4 regions of the Streptomyces sp. NPDC026673 genome follow, and region 4 is predicted to be linked to each of the others. Evidence: riboswitches for the same ligand, from Rfam matches in the RefSeq annotation. Region 4 holds a riboswitch; each other region holds the start of a gene.

What was found. A riboswitch is a leader RNA that binds a small molecule or an ion and turns the genes downstream of it on or off. The one in region 4 is predicted to bind cyclic di-AMP.
Region 1: another riboswitch for cyclic di-AMP. It lies ahead of AB0F62_RS30665 (transglycosylase family protein); the one in region 4 lies ahead of AB0F62_RS35165 (NlpC/P60 family protein).
Region 2: another riboswitch for cyclic di-AMP. It lies ahead of AB0F62_RS00400 (M23 family metallopeptidase); the one in region 4 lies ahead of AB0F62_RS35165 (NlpC/P60 family protein).
Region 3: another riboswitch for cyclic di-AMP. It lies ahead of AB0F62_RS21685 (M23 family metallopeptidase); the one in region 4 lies ahead of AB0F62_RS35165 (NlpC/P60 family protein).

The regions. Positions count from the first base shown of each region.
Region 1 covers NZ_JBEZXR010000058.1:11,549-15,254, forward strand. The annotation lists gene AB0F62_RS30660 (SAM-dependent methyltransferase) at 1-279, opposite strand, end outside; gene AB0F62_RS30665 (transglycosylase family protein) at 497-1,654, opposite strand; cyclic di-AMP (ydaO/yuaA leader) riboswitch at 1,659-1,848, opposite strand; gene AB0F62_RS30670 (aldo/keto reductase) at 2,472-3,479, shown strand; gene AB0F62_RS30675 (GNAT family protein) at 3,637-3,706, opposite strand, start outside.
Region 2 covers NZ_JBEZXR010000001.1:84,418-88,123, reverse strand. The annotation lists gene AB0F62_RS00410 (DUF6227 family protein) at 1-449, shown strand, start outside; gene AB0F62_RS00405 (hypothetical protein) at 574-855, shown strand; gene AB0F62_RS00400 (M23 family metallopeptidase) at 976-1,920, opposite strand; cyclic di-AMP (ydaO/yuaA leader) riboswitch at 2,262-2,401, opposite strand.
Region 3 covers NZ_JBEZXR010000031.1:65,449-69,154, reverse strand. The annotation lists partial or broken gene AB0F62_RS21690 (GntR family transcriptional regulator) at 1-693, opposite strand, end outside; gene AB0F62_RS21685 (M23 family metallopeptidase) at 949-1,713, opposite strand; cyclic di-AMP (ydaO/yuaA leader) riboswitch at 1,728-1,885, opposite strand; gene AB0F62_RS21680 (pitrilysin family protein) at 2,126-3,496, opposite strand; gene AB0F62_RS21675 (pitrilysin family protein) at 3,514-3,706, opposite strand, start outside.
Region 4 covers NZ_JBEZXR010000079.1:15,011-18,716, reverse strand. The annotation lists gene AB0F62_RS35175 (NlpC/P60 family protein) at 1-328, opposite strand, end outside; gene AB0F62_RS35170 (hypothetical protein) at 682-1,035, shown strand; gene AB0F62_RS35165 (NlpC/P60 family protein) at 1,052-2,170, opposite strand; cyclic di-AMP (ydaO/yuaA leader) riboswitch at 2,178-2,336, opposite strand; gene pcrA (DNA helicase PcrA) at 2,654-3,706, shown strand, end outside.

The sequences.
Region 1 (3,706 bases), on a different contig from region 4:
GTGGGCGACCTCGTGGACATTGCCGAAGGTCGGTATCCCGGAACCGATGTCGAGGAACTGCGTGATGCCCTGGTCGACGGCGAAGCGCACGGATCTGCGCATGAAGGCGCGGTTGGCCTGCATGATCTTCGGCAGCCCCGGAAAGGCCTCGATGGCCCGCCGTCCCGCCTCCCGGTCGACCTCGAAGTTGTGCGAGCCGCCCAGGTAGTAGTCGTAGATGCGGGACACGCTCGGCACGGAAAGGTCGATGCCTTGCGGGGCCCAGGCAGGACGCTCCATCAACGGCTCCAGCTCGTCGGGGATCAGGGCGACTGGTCGTGGACACGACCATGTGCGACAGAGGCTACTGATCGACCGTTCGAGAGGAAACAAGAAATGGAAATATTCGATCCGTTTTCGGTCACAGACCAAAGGCATGTGCCCTGTTCCCCGGGAACGGGAACAGGGCACATGCTACCGCCGGATGACGGTGGATCAGTTCGATCAAGCAGTTCGATCAGACGTTGACGCCGTGGGCGCGCAGGTACGCCAGCGGGTCGATGTCGGAACCGAAGTCGGGGGTGGTGCGCACCTCGAAGTGCAGGTGCGGACCGGTGACGTTGCCAGTGGCGCCCGACAGGCCCAGCTGCTGCCCGGCGGAGACGGTCTGGCCGGCCGAGACCGACAGCGAGGACAGGTGGGCGTACTGCGAGTACCGGCCGTCGGCGTGCTTGACGACGACCTGGTTGCCGTACGAGCCGCCCCAGCCCGCGGAGACCACGGTGCCGGAGGCGATCGACTTCACCTTGGTGCCGGTGGAGGCGATGAAGTCCACACCGGTGTGGTAGCCCTTCGACCACATGGCGCCGGCCTGGTGGTAGGCGGTGCCCAGGGTCACGCGGTCGAGCGGGGCGGTGTAGCCGGAGGTGCTGGCGGCCTTGGCGACGGCCGGCTTGGCGGCCGGGGCGGCCTTCGCGGCGTTGGACGCGGCCTTGGCGACGGCCTTCTCGCCCAGGGACAGGACCTGGCCCGGGTAGATCAGGTTCGGGTTGCCGCCGATGACGGACTTGTTGTTGCCGTACAGCTTCTGCCAGCCGCCCTCGACCGACTGGGCGTCGGCGATCTTGGAGAGGGTGTCGCCGCCCGCGACCTTGTAGGAACCGCCGGCGCTCTTCGCGGCGGAGGCGGCGGGCTTGTGCGCCTCGGCCTTCTTGGCGGGAGCGGTGGTGGCGGGCTTGGCGGCCGGCTTGGCGGGGGTACCCGAGACGCTCGCGGGGGTGGCCGACGGGTTGGCCATCGCCTTCGTCAGACCGGCCTTGGGGCCGCACACGGGCCAGGCCTGCGGGCCCTGGGTCGCGAGGACCTTCTCGGCGACGGCGATCTGCTCCGCCTTGGTGGCGAGGTCGGCGCGCGGGGCGTACTTGGTGCCGCCGAAGCCGGCCCAGGTGCTCTGCGTGAACTGCAGGCCGCCGTAGAAGCCGTTACCGGTGTTGATGGACCAGTTGTTGGTGCTCTCGCAGGCCGCGACCTTGTCCCAGACGCTCACGGGCGCGGCGTGGGCACCGGCGGCACCGACGATCGGGAGCGCCACGGCGGCACCCGTGGTGCCGGCGATCGCGCTGATACGGGTCAGGCGGATGTTGCGGGGACGACGGTGCTTTCCCTTACCGGGCATGCCGAATTCCTCTCCGACGCCTGCGAGGTGAGCTGTCGGGTTCGGGCTGGAGATGCCCGGCCGCAATGCGGCATGCCAAATAAAGGCACGTCGCTGCGACTTCACCCCAAGCCGTCCCGTGACCAACGGGAACGGCACTTACCTTGGGTCCCCCGCTCCTGCCGTGCGGTCTTGTCATCCGGCGTCCGGGCAGCGGCAGGACTAGGCGTTCTACCCGGAAGAATCTCGCAGGCATTTGTCCTGCGAGATCTGGAAGCTAAACGACGGAATCCTTCCGGAGCAAGGAGCGGAATCACGTGCCCCGAATACCCGCAAGTCGATCAATCACATCTGTGACTTTCGGTGAGAAGTGTCCGCTCTGCGTAGGCGAAAATATGGCCGGCGGTAATCCCGCGCTATCACACGGTGAAAACGAGAGGGAAAATTCGACGCTCGGTCGCCCGGAACCTCCGCAGCGTGTTCGCCGCGTGACACGCATCACGCATCGATTCCCGGCGCATGCACTGTGGGGGCATATGTCCGGTTAAGCACCTTAATGCCGGATAAGACATGAGGTGGATCGATCCAACCCGCCGCCGGGCAACGCCCCCTGACCCCCCGCCCGGCACAACGCCCCCACGAGGCAACCGCCGAGGCGTCCGGTCGATTCCCGCCGACGGCGACACAACCCGGCGAAGGGTGTGACGTGGGCCACAACTCCCCTTCCGCCGGGGCGCGCAGAAGAGCCGACGTCCGGAAAACGGACGTGACAGGGCCGATTCGGCGACGGTAGCCTCCCAATCCCGCACATTTTCTTACATCGCCCGGGAGCCTTCGCGTGCCCTATCTCGCCGCCGACGACCGCTACGCCTCGATGGAATACCGCAGGACCGGGCGCAGCGGGGTCCTGCTGCCCGTCGTGTCCCTGGGCCTGTGGCACAACTTCGGCGACACCTCTCCGCTGGAGACCCAGCGCGCGGTGCTGCGCCGCGCCGTGGACCGTGGCGTGGTTCACATCGACCTGGCCAACAACTACGGCCCGCCCGCCGGATCCGCCGAGGCGAACTTCGGCACCCTCTTCGCCCAGGACTTCCGTCCGTACCGCGACGAGCTCTTCATCGCCACCAAGGCCGGCTACGACATGTGGCCCGGCCCCTATGGCGAATGGGGCAGCCGCAAGTACCTGCTCTCCTCCCTCGACCAGTCCCTGGGCCGCATGGGCCTGGACTACGTCGACGTCTTCTACTCGCACCGCTTCGACCCGGACACGCCCCTGGAGGAGACCATGGGCGCCCTGGACTCCGCGGTCCGCCAGGGCAAGGCCCTGTACGCGGGCATCTCCAACTACCCCGCCGAGGCACACCGCCGCGCCACGGAGATCCTGCGCGAACTGGGTACCCCGCTCCTGATCCACCAGGCGGCGTACAGCATCCTCCAGCGCGAGCCGGAGGCCGGCGTCCTCGACGCCGTCGGCGACACCGGCACCGCTCTGATCGCCTACTCCCCGCTCGCCCAGGGCCAGCTCACCGACCGCTACCTCGACGGCGTCCCGGCCGACTCGCGGATGGCGCTCGGCCACTTCCTCAAGCGCGACGCCCTGACCGACCGGAAGCTCGCCTTCCTGCGCGCCCTCGACAAGCTCGCCGGCGAGCGCGGCCAGACCCTCGCCCAGCTGGCCCTGGCCTGGGTGCTCCGCGACCCGCGGGTCGTGTCGGTCCTCATCGGCGCGAGCAGCGTCGCACAGCTCGACCAGAACCTCGCCGCCCTCGACGCGGGCCCGCTCAGCGCGGAAGAGCTCGCCGAGATCGACCGCCTCTCGGCGGAGGCGGGTGTCGAGATCCCGTAGGTCGGACATCCCCCGCGCAACCGATCGGGCCGGCTCCCCCGGGAGCCGGCCCGATCGCGCGGTCAACGGCCTCGGCCGTGCCCCCGGCGGCCGTGGCCCCACCCTTCGACGGCCTTGTCACCGCACCTTGGCCGAGGGCGCCGGCGGACCGCGGCGCTCAGGTGAGCCGGGCCTCCAGGGCGGAGCGGACGCCGTGCCACTCCTCACGGAGGATCGAGAAGTACGCG
Region 2 (3,706 bases), on a different contig from region 4:
AGCACGTGATCGACGCGCGCTTCGGGGAGCCCTCGCCGGAGGAGCTGGAGGCGGAGGCGGCGGAGTGGCTGGCCCGGCTGCCGCAGTTGGCGATGGAGCTGACACCCGGGCCCCGGCAGTACACGGAGGCCCACTCCGCGGAGCATGCCTGGCGGGTGCTGCGGCGTGCCGAGAACACCGACGTGCCGGGCGAGGAGCTGCTCACCCGGCTGGGTTCGGCGGTGGGTCATGACATCGCGTACGTCACCGGGCGGCACACCCGGATCGGCACGGGCCGGGTCGCCGGCTGGACGCTGTACGAGCACGCCTTCCTCCTTTCCACCGGTGAGGAGGTCAGCCTCTGGGAGGTCGAGCACACGATGACCCCCGACGGGCGTCCGGTGTGCGAGGTGTACGCCGACGAGACGGCGGCCTGCGACTCCGCGGACGTACGGCTCGAGGCCCTCTAGCCGCCCTCTAGCCGGACGCCGCGGATCCCGGCGGGATCCCGGCGGGATCCCGGCCGGATTGCGGCCGGAGTGCAGCCGGAGGAAATTGGGGCGTAGGCGAGTCGATGGGAGGCGGGAGGTTCCCATGGCGGTCCTGGCGGAGGTCGAGTTCCCCGGCGTGACGGCCCTGCAGTACGAGGAGGCGAACCACCGCGCGGGGTTCGGGCCCGAGCACCCTCCCGCGGGACTGCTCTCGCATGCCGCCGTGATCACCAACGAGGGTCTGCGACTGGTCAATGTGTGGCAGTCCGCGCAGGCGCTGGAGGCCTTCATGGAGATCATGATGCCCGCCGCCAAGGAGTCCGGGTTCCCGGAGCCGAGCGGGCCGCCGAGGGTCTCGGAGCTGTACAACTTCGTCGTTCCCTAGGCGGACCGCGAGGGGGCCCGCGGGAGCGGAGACGACGGACCGGCGGCACTGGTGTCGGGGGGTGTCACCAGGCCGCCGGTGTCTGTGGCGTCGTTCGCCGTCGGGTTGCCCCGGACGGACTCAGACGGAGATGCCCTTGCTGCGCAGCCAGCCCATCGGGCCGATCGGGTCGCCGCCGCCGGGGCGCACCTCCAGGTGCAGGTGCGGGCCGGTGACATTGCCGGTCGCGCCGACGCGGCCGATGGTGTCACCGGTGTTGACCTTGCCGGAGGTGACGATCATCGAGGAGAGGTGGCAGTACCAGAGCTCGGTGCCGTCGTCGAGGGTCAGGATGATGCGGTAGCCGTAGGAACCGGCCCATCCGGCCTCGGTGATGGTGCCGCTGTGGATGGCCTTGACCGGGGTGCCGGTCGGGGCGGCGAAGTCCTGGCCGGTGTGGGTGTTGGCCCACAGCGAGCTGGACTCGCCGAAGCCGGCGGTCAGCGTGTACGAGGAGACCGGCTTGACGAAGCTCTTGGCGAGCTCGGCCAGGCGCTCGGCCTCGAGCTTCTTCGCCGCCTCCGCCGCGGCCTTCTTCTTGGCGGCGGCCTCGGCGCGGACCCGCTCAGCCGCCGCGGACTTGGCGGCCTTGGCGGTGGCCTCCTGCTGCGCCGCGTTCCTGGCGGCCCGGTCGGCGGCGTTCCGCTGCTGCTGGGCCTGGTCGAGGATGCGGTTGCGCAGCGCCTCCCCCGCGTCGGGACGCAGGGCCTCGGCGACGGGCTTGGCCTCGGGGGCGCTGTCGTCGTCGACCAGGGCGCCGATGCCGGGCAGCTGGGACGCGTCGGGCAGGTGGGGAAGGGAGACGGGAAGCGGGTTCTTGCCCTCGGCGGTGGCGACCCCTCCGACGCCCAGCACGGCCACGGCCGCCACTCCGAAGACCGCGGAACCGCGGCCCATGGAACGCTGCTTGGCGACGCGGTGCCGGCCGCGCACGGGGGCGGTGGACTCCTCGGTGGGGTTCCACGGCTCGGCCTGCGGGCCTTCGTAGAGTGCGGCGCCGGACTGCGGGCCGTCCTCGGGCTCGATCTCGCCGAACGGGTGCGCGACGGCGGCTGTCTCGTACGCCTCGCCCGCGGCACCGGTCTCGGGCTCCGTGACGGGCTCGTGCTCCGCGGCGGCCTCGGACTGCGTGGGGGCCTCGGACTGCGTGGCGTTGGCGGCTTCGAACCAGCCGGCGGCCATGTTCCACTGGCCGGTGTCCCAGCCGTCGATCGCGTTCTTCGTCGGCGGCGCCTGCTCGGCAGCCGGGGGGTTCCAGCCGGCTGCGATGTTCCACTCGGCGGTGTCCCACTCGGGGTACGAGGTGACGGACCCCTGTTGCTGTCCGGGTATCAGGGCAGGCTCGTTCGACGCCACTCGGGCGCGCTCCTTTCCTTCCTTCTCGCCTACCGGGTTAGCTGACGGGTTCGGAGCAGGAAGGTCTCCTACGAGGACCGCGAACGGCCCCCGATTCACCCCAGGAAGTGGTTCCCCGGTTCCCGCGGACGGGATTCGGCAAGCGCACGGCGCCGCCCTGTCGGCGGCGGGACGACCGCGCTGCGTTATCGAACGTTAATAGAGGCGCCCGCCAATTCCAAGCCACTCAAGCGAGTTCATGACGGGAATCTATGGGGATGGAAAGGACATTAACGGACATCAGGGCGTGACAGCCGTGACCTACGGGAGATGTGAGTGTGCGTCAGTCGTTATGCGGAAGGGAGCGGCCTGCTCACGAGGAGTGATGGTCACCCCGGGATCCCGCCGCCCAACGCGCGGCCCAGACGGCCGTCGAGACGCCCGGTCGCCACGTCGGCGCCGCGGTGCGCCGAGAGCATTCCGTGCACTTCACGCCGCGGGACCGGGGAGAACGTGACGTAGTGCGCGGTCGCCGGACGCGCCCTGGCGGCCTGCGGCGCGCACCGCGGCGAGGCCGCGCAATCGGAGGCCGCGGCGGACGGCGCGGGCGAGGGTTCCGAGCCGCGACCCTCGGGGCGGTCGCGGAACCAGGCGCGGGGGTCGTGAGGATCGTCACAGTTGACATCCCCGGTGCCGTATGCAGACTGCCGCGCGAGGGCTAAACCCGCCCGGAGCGGGTCATGTTGGGCATCGCGTCCGGTCGGGAAGCGGATCGGGTCCGCGGCGTCGCCGGTCACCAGTCGCCGGTCACCAGTCGCCGGTCACCGGTCACCCGTCACTGGTCACCGCGACGCCCAGGCTCTGCCCGCCGTGGGCGGCGCCCCCGGGGAGCCGGGCCACACCGAAGCGGACACCGGGGCGAGGCTGGCGTCGAGCCGGTTGCAGGCGTGGGACCAATTGCGCATCAGCGCACTCCGCCCTCCGTGAACCGGGCGAGGACGACCGCTCAGTCCGCTTCCGGGGATTCCGGGTTGAGGTTGTCGGCCACCGAGCCGGCCGAGCTCGTCCAGGCCCTCGCGCAGCCCGTCCTCGGTGCCGATGTAGCGGGCCGTCGCCGTCGGCGAGTTCGACCCCCGCGGCCCAGAAGGTCTCCAGGGTGTTGACGGTCAGGCCCTCATACGCCCGCAGTTGGGTGGTGCGGGCGGCACCGGTGACCCGTCCCGTCCCCGTGGCGTCGGCCCCTCCCATGTACCCCGGGCCGGCCCGTCCCGGGGCGCCGCACGGCAGGCGCACACGCGGCTTCCGGGGCGGGCCTCCGGAGGACACGCCGCGGGACCGGGCGGATCGTGCACGGCACCGCGTACGGCGCCCTGTGCGGCCGATGCCGCCGGAACGCGGGCCCCGACCCGCGCCGGGCCCCGTACGCGCGGAACCGGACCACCGCGCCCACCGGCGGGGCGTGCGGCCCAGGAACGCC
Region 3 (3,706 bases), on a different contig from region 4:
GTTTCCGATTCCTCACCGCGCCGCCGCCCCGCGCCCCGTCCGCTCCGGACGGCGCAGCCGGTGCGCCGGAGTCGCCCGCTCCACATGGGCCGCCATCAGCCGGCGGGCCCGCTCCGCGTCGCCGCGCGCCACCGCGTCCACGATCGCCCCGTGCTCCTCCCAGGACTCCACGGCACGGCCCGGGGTGTCCACCGCGTACACCCACGCGATCTTGTGCCGCAGCTGGGTCAGCAGCGCCACCAGGGTCGGGCTGCCGGACGCCTGGGCGAGCGTCTCGTGGAACCAGCCGTCCAGCGCGGGCAGGTCCGACAACTGCCGCTGGAGGGAACGCTCCTGGCCGAGCCGGACGAGCCCGCGCAGCACCTTCACATGCGCCTCGGTACGCCGCTGCGCCGCCCGCGCGGCCCCCAGCGGCTCCAGCAGGCCGCGGATGTCCAGCAGGTCGGCGGCCTCCTGCTCGGTCGGCTCGGCGACGGACGCCCCGGCGTGCCTGCGGGTCTGCACGAAGCCCTCGGACTCCAGGGTGCGCAGCGCCTCGCGCACCGGGACCCGGGACACCCCGTAGCGCTTGGCCAGCTGCTCCTCGGTCAGCCGGCTGCCGGGCGCGAAGAACCCGCTGATGATGTCGTCACGGATCGCCGTGCACACCGCCTGGGCCGCAATTCGGCGCCCCGCGCCGCCGGTCCCGTTCACGTCCGACCCCACATCGCAGGTTCCTTTCGGTGCGCGCCGACAGCCGTCGATTAATCCCCGCGTAACGGAGGAGCCGGCGTTTCTGCGGCGACTCTATTCCAGCACGGCGGCGATTCCGACGGCAGCCCTGAATTCATGGAACGTTTTTGGACAGTCCACGGCCGGGAAGCGCCGGGCACGCCGAAGGCCCCGGCGGGGGAACCGGGGCCTTCGTGTGGGGGGAGGGGAGTGGCTCGGATGCGGCTTTGACGCCGCTCAGATGCGGACGCCCTTGGAGCGCAGGTACGCCAGCGGGTCCACGTCGGCGCCGTAGGCCGGGGCCGTACGGGCCTCGAAGTGCAGGTGCGGACCGGTCACATTGCCGGTGGCGCCCGACAGGCCGATCTGCGAGCCGGCGGAGACGGTCTGACCCACCGACACGCCCAGCGACGACAGGTGGGCGTACTGGGTGTACATGCCGTCCGCGTGCCGGATCACGACGTTGTTGCCGTAGGAGCCGCCCCAGCCCGCCTCGACGACGGTGCCCGCGCCGACGGCGTGCACCGGGGTGCCGACGGAGGCCTGGAAGTCCACTCCGGTGTGGTAACCGGACGACCACAGGCTGCTGGTGGCGTGGTAGGGGGTGCCGATGGAGCCGGCGACCGGCGGCATCCAGCCGCCGAGCGTGCCGCGGGCCCCGGCACCGCTCCTCGCCGCACGCGAGGTGGCGGCCTCCCGGGCGGCCTTGGCCTTGGCCGCCTTGGCGGCGGCCTCCTTGGCGGCCCGCTCGCGGGCGACGGCCTTGGCGTGCGCGACCTGGGCCTCGTGGCGCTTGCGCGCGACGTCGGCGGCCTGGTGCTGGGCCGACGCCTGGTCGGCGAGGTGCGCCGCGAGGTCGCCGGCGACGGCGGCGCAACGGGCGAAGGCGGAACCGTCGGTCCTGGTGTCGGCGGCGGCCGCGGGCCCGACGAACGCACCGGTGGTCATGGCGGTCAGCGCGGCGGCGCCGGCCAGAGTGGAACGCATGGAGAACGACGCCATGGGCAGGCGGAGATCCTTTCCTTCCTTCTCGCCTACCGGGTTAGCTGACGGGTTCGGAGCAGGAAGGTCTCCTACGGGCGGCGCACGCCGCCCGATTCACCCCAGGGGACATCACAGGTGGGTCCCCGGCTCCCCAGGCTCACGCCCGACGGGGACTCGGCGATCGTTGCTCCGGTGCCGCGGGTGGCGGCTGCTTCCGCCGGACAACCCGAGGACGCTAACCGGGCGTTGCGCCCGGCTCCAAAAAAATCCGGCAATATGTGCCGGATGCCACACCGGGACCCAAGCCGCCGCAACGGAACGTGATCGGAGTCACGGGCGGGCTCGTACGGCACCGACCGGGCGCCCCGCCTCCGCCCGGGCACGCCGCGGCCCCGGGCGCCACAGGGGCTCCCGGGGCCGCGGCCGGGGGCTAGGCTCCCGTGACGACCTCGACCGGGCCGATGCCCAGCTCGCGGACGGGGCCGGCGATGGCGGACGCGTCCCCGACGAGGACGACGACGAGCCGGTCCAGCGGGAAGGCGTTGACCGCCGCGGCCGTCGCCTCGACCGTGCCGGTCGCGGCGAGGCGCTCGTAGAGCCGGGCCTGGAAGTCGTCCGGCAGATACTGCTCGACCTGGTCGGCGAAGGTCCCCGCCACCGCCGAGGCGGTCTCGTAGCGCAGCGGGGCGACGCCCACCAGGTTCTGGACGGCGACGTCACGCTCCTCGTCGGTCAGGCCGTCCGCCGCCAGGGTCTGCAGCACCTGCCAGGCGTCGGCCAGCGCGGGGGCCGTGACGTCGGTCGCCACGGACCCGCTGATGCCGAGCAGGGAGGCACCGGTGCCCTCGGGGGTGGAGAGCAGCACCTGACCGAAGGCCCGCACGCCGTAGGTGTAGCCCTTCTCCTCGCGCAGGACGCGGTCCAGGCGGGAGGTCAGCGTGCCGCCGAGGCAGTACGTGCCGAGCACCTGGGCGGCCCACACGGGGTCGTGGCGGTCGGCGCCCGCCCGGCCGACGAGCACCTGGGTCTGGACGGAGCCGGGCCGGTCGACGATCACGACCCGCGCGGTGTCGTCCGCGGTGATCGAGGGCAGCGGGCGGCGCTCGGCGGGCTTGCCGCTCCACTCCCCCACCGTGCCCTCCAGGAGCGCCTCCAGATCGATCCCGGCGAGATCACCGACCACGACGACGGTGGAGGTGGACGGCCGCACGTGCGTGTCGTAGAAGGCGCGGACGGCGGACGCGTCGATGCGCGCGACCGTCTCCTCGGTGCCCTGGCGCGGCCGGGAGCAGCGCAGGTCGGCGGCGAAGAGCTCCTTGGACAGCGCCATGGCGGCGCGCCGCGCGGGGTTGGCCAGCTCGTGCGGGATCTCGTCGAGGCGGTTGCCCACCAGCCGCTCGACCTCGTCCTCCGGGAACGCCGGGGCGCGCAGCGCGTCGGCGAGCAGGCCCAGGGCCTTGTCCAGACGCGAGGCGGGCACCTCCAGGGAGACCCGCACACCGGGGTGGTCGGCGTGGGCGTCGAGAGTGGCCCCGCAGCGCTCCAGCTCGGCGGCGAACTCCTCCGCGCTGTGCTTGTCGGTGCCCTCGGACAGCGCGCGGGCCATGATCGTGGCGACGCCGTCCAGGCCCTCCGGCTCGGCGTCGAGCGGCGCGGAGAGCAGCACCTCGACGGCGACGACCTTCTGGCCGGGGCGGTGGCCGCGCAGCACGGTCAGCCCGTTGGGCAGCGTGGACCGCTCGGGTGCCGGGAAGTCCCACGGCTTGGGCTGCCCCGGCCGGGGCTGCGGGTGGAACGTCATGGTGCTGTGGACGTCGGTCACTGGTCCGCGCCCTCCTCGTCCTCGTCGGAGTCCTCGCCGGAAGCTGCCGCGGAGCCGGTGGGCTCGTAGACCAGTACGGCGCGGTTGTCGGGCCGCAGAGTGGCCGCGGCGATGTCGCGCACCTCGTCGGCGGTGATGTCCAGGATCCGCTTGACGGCGGTCAGCGCCAGCTGCGGGCTGCCGAACAGC
Region 4 (3,706 bases):
ACTGGGCGGTGGCGATGGAGCCGAGGTCGTCCCGGGTGCGGTTGAGGCGCTCGGTCCTGCGGGCGAGTTCGTCCTGGAGGTCCTCGATCCGCTCGGTGGCCGTGTCCGCCTTCTCCTTGGCGCCGTTGTACCGCTCGGTGGCCTGCTCGGCCTCCTCGTAGAGGCGGTCCACCCGGGTCCGGGCCTCGTCCGCGGTCAGCCGGGGCTCGGCGTGGCCGGCCTCGCCGAACATCGTCACGGAAGCCGCGCCCGCGAGGGCGAGACCGGCGGCGGTGCGCGCGGTCGCGCCGGCGAGGCCGCGCTCCTTGGGCCTTCTGTGCGACGCCACGCGCCGTCACTCCTTCCGGGCTGCCGTCCGTACGTCCCCCGGTGGTCCGGCGGCGGGCGGACGGGGAGCCGTCCACCGCCGGACCTTCGGCGGGGGTGGCCGTGCCGGGGAACACCGGGGAACGGGGTCCTCGCGGCAGTGGGGATCGGCCACCTGGGGCAGGACGCTAAACCTGGACGTCGGGAGCGAGAGCCGGAGTGTGCGGGACTGGTCCGATTCGGCCGCGGTCTGCCCGCCGATGACCGCTGTTCGACGGGTGACCTGGTCACTTGCGGTCCGGCCGTGACCGATGTGAGGGAAGAGGGGCACCTCGGTGCCGGGTGCTGGTATGGGCGTGACTAGGGTCCTGAGCCATGGACGTACTCATCAACCTCTTCGTCGGCCTGCACATCATCGGCATCGCCGCGCTGCTGGGCGGCTTCCTCACCCAGATGAAGGCCATGGGCCGTGGCGAGGCCCGCTTCGTTCCGGGCATGCTGCACGGCGCGCTGACCATGCTCGTCACCGGGGTGGTGCTGGTCGGCCTCAACCAGGCCGACGACCAGCCGGTCAACAACATCAAGATCGGCATCAAGCTCGCGATCCTGGTGGTGATCCTCGGCCTGGTCTACGTCAAGCGGGACGAGGAGAAGGTGCCGGCGGCGGCCTTCGGCACCGTGGGCGCGCTGACCACCGCCAACATCTTCATCGCCGTGCTGTGGACCTGAGCACCGCGCGGACCGCTCAGGCCATCCGGGCGTAACCGTAGATCGGCATCTCGGTGATCGGGGCGATCTTCACGACGCTGCCCGTGTGCGGGGCGTGGATCATCTGGCCGCCGCCGATGTAGAGGCCGACGTGGGTGATGTCCGAGTAGAAGAAGACCAGGTCGCCCGGTTGCAACTGGTCGGCGGTGACACGGCTGCCGAAGTCGACCTGGTCGTAGGTGACGCGGGGGATGGAGACGCCCGCGGCGGCCCAGGCGGCCTGGGTCAGGCCCGAGCAGTCGTAGGAGTTCGGGCCCGTGGCGCCGTACACGTACGGCTTGCCCAACTGGGCGCGCGCGAACTCGATCGCCTTGGCCGCCTTGGCGGCGTAGGTCCCGGACGCGGCCGTCGAGCCCGTGGACGAACCCGAGGCGGTGTTCTGCGCCGCGGCCTTCTCCCTGGCGGCGATCTGGGCGGCCTTCTCGGCCGCCTCCTCCTGGCGCTTCTTCTCCAGCGCCGCCAACCGGGCCTTCTCCTGGGCGGTGAGGCTGTTCAGCAGCTTCTGCGCCGCGGCCAGCTTCTGCTTGACGGCCGTCTTCTCCGTGTTCAGCCGCTGCTGCGCCTCGGTCAGCTTCTGCAGGCTCTCGACGGCCTCCGCGCGCTTCTGCGTCGTTACGGCCTGCTCGGCGCGGAAGGTCTCCAGCGCCTGCTCCTGGCGGTCGGACAGGCGGTTCATCAGGTGCGCCTGGTCCAGGAACTGCTGCGGGTCGGAGGTGAGCAGGAAGGTCGTCGTCCCGTCCAGACCGCCGCCGCGGTACTGCGCCGCCGCGTACTCGCCGATCGTGCGGCGGGCGTCGTTGAGCGTCTCGGTCTTGCGGGCCACCTGGTCGAGCAGCGCGTCGGCCCGCGACCGCTGCTTGTCGGCCTGCTCCTTGGCGCCGTTGTACCGCTCGGTGGCGGCCTCGGCCTGGTGGTGGAGCGTGTCGACCCGGGCCTTGACCTCGGTGATCGAGGGCTTGTCGGGTGAGGCGGGCGCGGCGCTCGCGCTCTCGCCGAAGAGGGTGACCGTCGCCAGTGCGGCGGTCGTGAGTCCCACGGCAGCACGAGGGCCGGGGACGGTCAGCGCGCGGGGGCGCGGCTTGCGGTGCGTCGCCAAGTCGGGCGGCTCCTTCCGTGGACCGCCTACCGGGTTAGCTGTCGGGTTCGGGCTTCGGAAGGCCGCCCTACCGTCCGTCCGGGCGCGCCGCGCTCGTACGGACCGATTCACCCCAAGGTCGTGGGTCCCCGGCTCCGGCGGTCGCCGGACTCAGCGGAGGCGGCCCGTGACGGCACGGTCGCCGCCGCTCGGAGCGGACCGCCTGATGCGGCACGGTAGTCAACTGCGGGGGTCTGTGGGAACCCTGGTGTTCGATTTGTCCGCAATCATTTCGTGACCTTCACGATTCGGGGCCGTGACGCGGCCGCTCCGGGGACCGGCCGTGTCGGGACGGTGGCGCGCCGCGACCGGCGGAGGCGACCGGCGGCGGTGTCCGGGGGCGACCGGGGGTGCGGACGGGGACCCGGCGGACCCGGGCGGGCTCGGGCGGGCTCGGGCAAGCGGGGCAACGCTGTCCGTCCCACGCCCTAGACTCGGGAGGCGATGAGCAGCCTCTTTGACGACAGCTTCCTGGCCGGCCTCGAACCGACGGAGGAGCAGCCCCCGCCGCCTCCCGAGGACGAGCCCGAGACGGTGCCCGACGATCTCTTCGAGGGGCGCTTCGACGCGCCCGTCGACCGGGACGCGTACTACCGCGACGGCGCCGCGCGCCCGGCCGTCGACCCGGCCGCGCTGCTCGAGGGGCTCAACGAGGAGCAGCGCGCCGCGGTCGAGCACTCCGGCTCCCCGCTGCTCATCGTCGCCGGCGCCGGCTCCGGCAAGACCCGGGTGCTCACCCACCGCATCGCGTATCTGCTGGGCGCCCGCAAGGTGCACCCGGGCCAGATCCTGGCGATCACCTTCACCAACAAGGCCGCCGGCGAGATGAAGGAGCGCGTCGAGCAGCTGGTCGGCCCGCGCGCCAACGTGATGTGGGTCTCCACCTTCCACAGCGCGTGCGTCCGCATCCTGCGCCGGGAGTCCAAGAAGCTCGGCTTCACCTCCAGCTTCTCGATCTACGACGCGGCCGACTCCAAGCGCCTGATGGCGCTGGTCTGCCGCGACCTGGACCTGGACCCCAAGCAGTTCCCGCCGAAGTCCTTCAGCGCCAAGGTCTCCAACCTCAAGAACGAGCTCATCGACGAGGAGACCTTCGCGGACCAGGCGGAGAACCCCTTCGAGAAGAAGCTCGCCGAGGCCTACGCGATGTACCAGTCGCGGCTGCGCGAGGCCAACGCGCTCGACTTCGACGACATCATCATGACCACGGTCAACCTGCTCCAGGCCTTCCCGGACGTCGCCGAGCACTACCGGCGCCGCTTCCGCCACGTCCTGGTCGACGAGTACCAGGACACCAACCACGCCCAGTACACGCTGGTGCGCGAGCTGGTCGGGACCGGTGACGCGGAGGAGGGCGGCGAGGGGCCCGCCGAGCTGTGCGTGGTCGGCGACGCCGACCAGAGCATCTACGCCTTCCGCGGGGCGACGATCCGCAACATCCTCCAGTTCGAGGAGGACTACCCGCAGGCCCGCACCATCCTGCTGGAGCAGAACTAC